Linked DNA regions of Euzebya rosea. The protein of the gene in region 2 interacts with the protein of the main gene of each other region in a pairwise test. Links are inferred from orthologs where the notes say so. Each region holds a gene or a part of one and is shown on either strand. Other genes may lie near its edges.

Evidence for each region.
Region 1: the proteins of CUC05_RS04900 (region 2) and CUC05_RS11980 interact in binary tests that used the Escherichia coli proteins (3 or more experiments, as listed by UniProt). The link is inferred for Euzebya rosea from one-to-one orthologs.

The regions. Positions count from the first base shown.
Region 1 is NZ_PGDQ01000007.1:209,838-213,104, reverse strand. Bases 13-3,012 are described here. They hold CUC05_RS11980 (diacylglycerol/lipid kinase family protein), read left to right. Parts: upstream 13-1,059; coding sequence 1,060-1,965; downstream 1,966-3,012. Other genes in these bases: CUC05_RS11970 (hypothetical protein), read left to right, coding at 2,639-3,012; CUC05_RS11975 (hypothetical protein), read right to left, coding at 1,979-2,485; arc (proteasome ATPase), read left to right, coding at 13-1,076. Also shown: more of arc, read left to right, coding at 1-12; more of CUC05_RS11970, read left to right, coding at 3,013-3,267. UniProt on the Escherichia coli protein: In vitro phosphorylates phosphatidylglycerol but not diacylglycerol; the in vivo substrate is unknown.
Region 2 is NZ_PGDQ01000003.1:421,685-424,906, reverse strand. The notes cover bases 12-2,966. They hold CUC05_RS04900 (citrate synthase), read left to right. Parts: upstream 12-823; coding sequence 824-2,110; downstream 2,111-2,966. Other genes in these bases: CUC05_RS04895 (NAD-glutamate dehydrogenase), read right to left, coding at 2,491-2,966; CUC05_RS04905 (alpha-amylase family glycosyl hydrolase), read right to left, coding at 12-679. In the rest of the region: more of CUC05_RS04905, read right to left, coding at 1-11; more of CUC05_RS04895, read right to left, coding at 2,967-3,222.

The sequences.
Region 1 (3,267 bases), on a different replicon or contig from region 2:
CCGACATCGCCTACACCGACATCGGTGGGCTCGGACCCCAGATCGAGGCCATCCAGGACGCGGTCGAGCTGCCGTTCCTCCACGCCGACCTCTTCGTCGAGCACGAGCTGCGGCCGCCGAAGGGCATCCTGCTGTACGGCCCCCCCGGTTGCGGCAAGACGATGATCGCCAAGGCCGTCGCCAACTCCCTGGCCAAGCGGGTCGCGGAGAAGGAAGGCCGCGACGACGCCCGGTCGTACTTCCTCAACATCAAGGGCCCGGAGCTGCTGAACAAGTACGTCGGCGAGACCGAACGGCAGATCCGGCTGATCTTCCAGCGGGCCCGCGAGAAGGTCGCCGAGGGCCACCCCGTCATCGTGTTCTTCGACGAGATGGACTCGATCTTCCGCACCCGCGGGTCGGGCGTGTCCTCCGACGTGGAGACGACCATCGTCCCGCAGCTGCTCAGCGAGATCGACGGTGTGGAGACCCTCAAGGACGTCATCGTCATCGGTGCCTCCAACCGCGAGGACATGATCGACCCGGCGATCCTGCGTCCCGGACGCCTCGACGTGAAGATCAAGATCGAACGTCCCAACGCCGAGGCGGCCAAGGAGATCTTCGCGATCTACCTGCACGCGGGCCTGCCGCTGCACCCCGACCTGGTCAAGGAGTACGGATCGGAGGAGGACGCCTGCAGGGCGCTGGTCAGCCAGACCGTCGAGCGGATGTACGCCGACGACGACTCCAACCGGTTCCTCGAGGTCACCTACGCCAACGGGGACAAGGAGGTCCTGTACTTCAAGGACTTCAACTCCGGCGCCATGATCGAGAACGTGGTCGCACGGGCCAAGAAGCTGGCGATCAAGCGGTTCCTCGACGAGGGCCAGAAGGGCATCAAGGCCGAGGACCTGCAGATCGCCATCAGGGACGAGTTCAAGGAGAACGAGGACCTGCCCAACACCACCAACCCCGACGACTGGGCCCGCATCTCCGGCAAGAAGGGCGAGCGGATCGTGTACGTCCGCACGCTCATCGGGGACGGCAACGAGCCCGGCAAGTCGATCGAGAGCGTGCAGACTGGCCAGTACCTCTAGCAGCGGCGGGCGGGGGTACCTCCTCGTCCGCAACACCGCTGCCGGCACCGACGACCAGGCGTTCGTCGACGCGGTCTGCCGCGAGCTCGGCACCGCCGAGGTCGTTGCCACCGACGGTCCCGACGACGTCGACGACGCCCTGCGCGCCGCCGACGGCCGGACCGTCGTGGCCTGCGGCGGCGACGGATCACTGCACCTGCTGGTCGACCGCGCCCGGGCCCTCGGCCTGACCGACGAGCTGGAGCTCGGGCTGGTCCCGCTGGGCACCGGCAACGACTTCGCCGGGCACCTCGGCATCCCCACCGACCCCGACGGCGCCGCAGCGGTGCTGCGTGACGGGCCGGTCCGTCGCATGGACGTGCTCGTCGGCGACGACGACCAGGTCGTGGTCAACGCCGTGCACGTCGGCATCGGGGTCGAGGCCGCCCGTCGTGCCGACGACCTGAAGGCCTCCCTCGGCGCGTTGGCCTATCCCCTCGGTGCGATGGTCGCCGGCGTGGCCGCGGAGGGCCTGCAGGTGGAGGTGCGGGTCGACGGCGAGCGGATCGACCTGGGCGACCCGGCGCTGATGGTGATCGTCGGCAACGGCCCGACGATCGGCGGGGGAACCCCAGCCGTGCCGTCGGCACGCCCCGACGACGGCCTCCTCGACGTGGTGGTCAGCCATGCGGTCGGCCCGGCCGCCCGCACCGCCTTCGGCATGGCGCTGGCGCGTGGCACCCACGTCGACCGCGACGACGTCGTGTCTGCTCGCGGCAGCCGGGTGGAGATCCTCGGCCCCCGCCTGGCCCACAACGCCGACGGCGACCTCGCCGCCGCCACCGACACCCCTCGGAGCTACCGCATCGAACCGGCCAGCTACCGCCTCCGGATCCCGCCGCCCCAGTAGCCGCCCCGGCCGGTCAGTCGACAGTGCCGACCACGAGCAGGTCGGTCCAACCCTCGACGGCGACGTCGTCGATGGGGATCGCGTCCGGGATCGCGAGGGCGAGCAGGCGGGGCCGAGGCGCCGGCTGGCAGGACATCGGTTCGTCGGACCCGGCGCCGGTGACGACAACGGTCCCGTCGACCAGGTCAGCGGACTCGAACACGAACTCGCAACCGACCTCGTCGGCGAACCGGATCACGAGGACGTCGTCGGCGGCGTCGACGTCGGGGGGCGGGTCGGTGACCCCGAGGCCGTCCCAGGCCTCGACGAACGCGTCCCCACCGTCGAGCCGCAGGGCCGACGGGATGGGCCCCCGGTCGAGCATCGGGCCGTCGTGGACGACCGTTGCGACGAACGACTCCGGGCCGTCGGGGGCGGCTGTTGCCGGCGTCTCGGAGCCCGTGCAGCCAGCGATGGCGACTGCCCCCATCATCAGGCGGGCCAGCACCGACGGGATCCGCAGGCGAACGTCACTGGGCATGCCGTCGAGGTTGGCACGGCCAGTACCGGTTCGCCGAAGGTCAACGACCCGACCGGCAGCATGCCGAACACGATTCAGAACGGAACGAGGATTTCCGCAGGAGCATCGCGAACCGGGTCGACACGACCCGTTCATCCCTCCAGGAGGTTCACGATGCGTCCGTCCGCTGCAGTCCCCGCCCTTGCCCTCGTCCTTGCCGCAATGGTCCCGGGAGCGGTGGCCGCAGACGACGCCTGCAGGCTGCTGGAGGGCGGTGCGACCACCGACCCCAGCGACGACGTGGAGGTCTGCCGCACCCCCGTCTGGATCCACCAAGCCGACACCAAGGTCGGCAACCTCGCCGGCCAGGGCCACGGCGTGCCCGGCTGGGACGGCAACGCCCCGACCGCCTCGGTCACGAGCGGCGCAGGCGGCGGGTACGCGGGCACCAGCGCCTGGCAGGTCACCGACGCGTGGGACCCGACCTACACCCCCGCGTTCGAGGGCAGCCACGACGGCGCGATCGACAACCTGCTCATCGACCTCTACCTGTTCCCGCCGCAGGCCATGGTCGAGAACGCAGCCGGTCAGGGCGGCACCAGCTTCCGGGTGGACGCCAACCTGTACGTCGACGGTGACCTGGTCGCCCAGCACGGCGACCTGACCATGGATCTGGAGGACGCAGGCGACGCGGTCAAGAAGGTCCAGTTCGCCTTCGTCGACCTGTACGACGCCACGATCGGCGACGGGTCGCACGACCTTCGGCTGGAGGTCGTGGGGACGGGCCTGGCCTCCAACGGGGC
Region 2 (3,222 bases):
TCCACAGGAAGGCGACGGCGTCGAGGCGGATGACCGACGCGCCGCGCTCGACGTAGCCGAGCAGGACGTCGGTCATGTCCACGAGCACGTCGGGGTTGCCGTAGTCGAGGTCCACCTGGTCGGGCGAGAACGTGGTCCACGCGTGGCGCACCAGCCCGTTCGGTGCCTCGAATGGCGTCAGCAGCGGGCTGGTGCGGGGGCGGACGACCTCGGAGGTGTCGAACGACTCGTGCGGGCTCAGGACGTGTCCTGTCCAGTCGCGCACATGGGTGGAGGACGCCGACATGTGGTTGACGACGGCGTCGACCATCAGGCGTCGTCCACGCCCGACCGCGACGACGTCGTCCCAGTCCCCGACCGCGGGATCGACCGCCCGGAAGTCCACGACCGCGAAGCCGTCGTCGGACGTCCACGGGTAGAACGGCAGCAGGTGGACGCCGTTGACGACGTCGGCCAGCGGTCCCGACAGCAGCTCGTCCATGACCTGCAGCGGTGGTCGGCGGCCGTCGCCGACATGGTCGGCGTAGGCGATCAGCCACACGTCGTGCTGGTCCAGCGGACGGACCTCCCGGGGGCGCCGATGGCGTTCGGCGAGCGCCATCAGGCGTGGCAGCGTCACCTCTGCGACATCGGGCGGATACAGGGCGGAAAGGTGTGTGCGCAGGGCGGAGTCGAGCACTTCCACAGCCTGCCACCGATCGGTCCGCGGACCCAGCCTCGGCTGCACGAACCACCCGGTCGTCGGCTACATTCGCCACCGGCGGACGTGTGATCCGACCGCCACCCGAATACCGCGTTACGCCCCGACCCAAAGGCATCTCCCATGACTGACCACGCACGCATCGAGCTGGAAGGCGATCACTTCGAAGCACCGGTGGTCCAGGGAACCGAAGGTGATCGCGGCATCCACTCCTCCGGCCTGCGTGGGGCCACCGGGCTGACCACCTACGACCCCGGCTTCGCCTCCACCTCCTCGTGCCGAAGCGACATCACCTACCTCAACGGTGAGGCGGGCATCCTGCGCTACCGCGGCTACCCGATCGAGCAGCTTGCGCAGTCCTCCAACTTCCTGGAGGTCTCCTACCTGCTGATCTTCGGCGAGCTGCCCACCCAGTCGGAGCTGGACTACTTCGAGCAGCAGATCACCATCCACACGCTGCTCCACGAGGACATGCGCCAGTTCTTCGACGCGTTCCCCAAGAGCGCGCACCCGATGGCGATCCTCTCCGCGGCCACGGCTGGCCTGTCGACGTTCTACCAGGACCACTACGACCCCAAGGACGAGCGGGACGTCGAGGTGTCGATCTACCGCCTCATGGCCAAGATGCCGACGATCGCGGCGTGGTCGTACAAGAAGTCCATCGGGCAGGCGTTCATCTACCCGTGGAACAAGCTGAGCTACCCGGCGAACTTCCTCCACATGATGTTCGGCGTGAAGGCCGAGCCCTACGAGGTCGACCCCGAGATCGCCAAGGCGCTGGACCTGCTGTACATCCTGCACGCCGACCACGAGCAGAACGCCTCCACCACGGCCGTGCGCCTGGTCGGCTCGACGCAGGTGAACATGTTCGCCGCCATCGCGTCGGGCATCAACGCGCTGTGGGGCCCGCTGCACGGCGGCGCCAACCAGGCCGTCCTGGAGATGCTGGCGGAGATCCGCGACGCCGACGGTGACACCGCCTCGTTCGTCAACCGGGCCAAGGACAAGAACGACCCGTTCCGCCTGATGGGCTTCGGGCACCGCGTCTACAAGAACTTCGACCCGCGGGCCACCATCATCAAGGAGACCGCGGACAAGGTCCTGCAGAAGCTGGCGCCCAACGACCCGCTGTTCGAGATCGCCAAGGAGCTGGAGGAAGTCGCCCTCAACGACGACTACTTCATCGAGAAGAAGCTGTACCCCAACGTCGACTTCTACTCGGGCCTGATCTACCGGGCCATGGGCCTGCCGGTGGAGATGTTCACCGTCATGTTCGCCATCGGCCGCCTGCCGGGCTGGATCGCCCAGTGGAAGGAAATGATGAGCGACCCCGACACCCGCATCGGCCGCCCCCGGCAGATCTACACCGGCGCCGCCACCCGCGAGTACGTCCAGATCGAGGACCGCTGACGCGGTCCCCGATCTGTTCCACATGATCCTCGCTGCGCTCGGATGGTCCTCGGCGCCGTGACTCCCGTCTTCCCTCGTCGATTCTCGCCCCTCGCTCCGCATCGGGCCTGCGAGTCTCCTCAGTCCAGACGGGGTGCGCCTGCGGCGGTGCACGCAGGATGATCCAGATCGGTTGACGGAAACAGGAACGCCCCGCCCACCGGCGGGGCGTTCTGCATGATCCTCGCTGCGCTCGGATTCCTCGGCTCCGTGACCCTCGGGCGCCTGCGACGGTGGACGCAGGACTGCCCAGAGTCAGCCGTGTGCTCAGCCGGCGATACCAGCCCGGGGGGACACCCCCCGTACCCCCCGAATCGCCGGATTGCGGTCCAGTGGTGTCCTCATCCGGCGATCTCGCTGAGGGCTCGGACGGCGACGGCCAGGGCGTCGAGGTCGACCTCGGGCTGGCCCTGAACCTGGCGGGCCAGGCCCACGGCACGTTCGACCGTGCCGGCGCGGGAGGTCAGGAACCCGTCCACGACCTCGGCCGGTTCGGTCTCGAGGTCCGCCATGGCCAGCGCCTCGCGGGCGGCGGCGTGGTGCAGGCGGCGAACGTCGTCGACCAGCCCGCGGTGCTGCCAGCGTTCCCAGCGACCGTGCGGCTCGTAGGCCTTCAGGCTGCGGGTCATCTGCTCCAGCGGCAGCCGTTCGGCCACCAGCTGGTACACCACCCCGATGTCGGTCAGGCGGCGGTCGGTCGTGCGGGCCGTCGCCGCCACCCCCGGCACCAGGGTCAGCGCCGACAGTCGGGCCAGCCGGTCGGCCAGGTCGTCGTCGATGCCGAGGTCCACCCACCGTGTGGCCGTCCGCTGGATGGCCACGTGCTGCTCGCTGGCGCGGGTGGTGCCGACCAGGTCGAACAGCTCGAGGAAGGCCGGCCGGTCGGCGGCGATGGCGCCGGCGATGTCCCCGGTCCTCCCCTGCCGCACGAACGACCTGGCGAACGCGTCGACCAGCTGGTCGACCTGCGCCTTCAGCTCCAGCTGCAGCGTCGGGTCGATCCGATCGTCCTGCGCCTCCACCTCTCGCCACAACGCGTCGGCGTCGATGACCTCGCGGGCGATCCAGTAGGC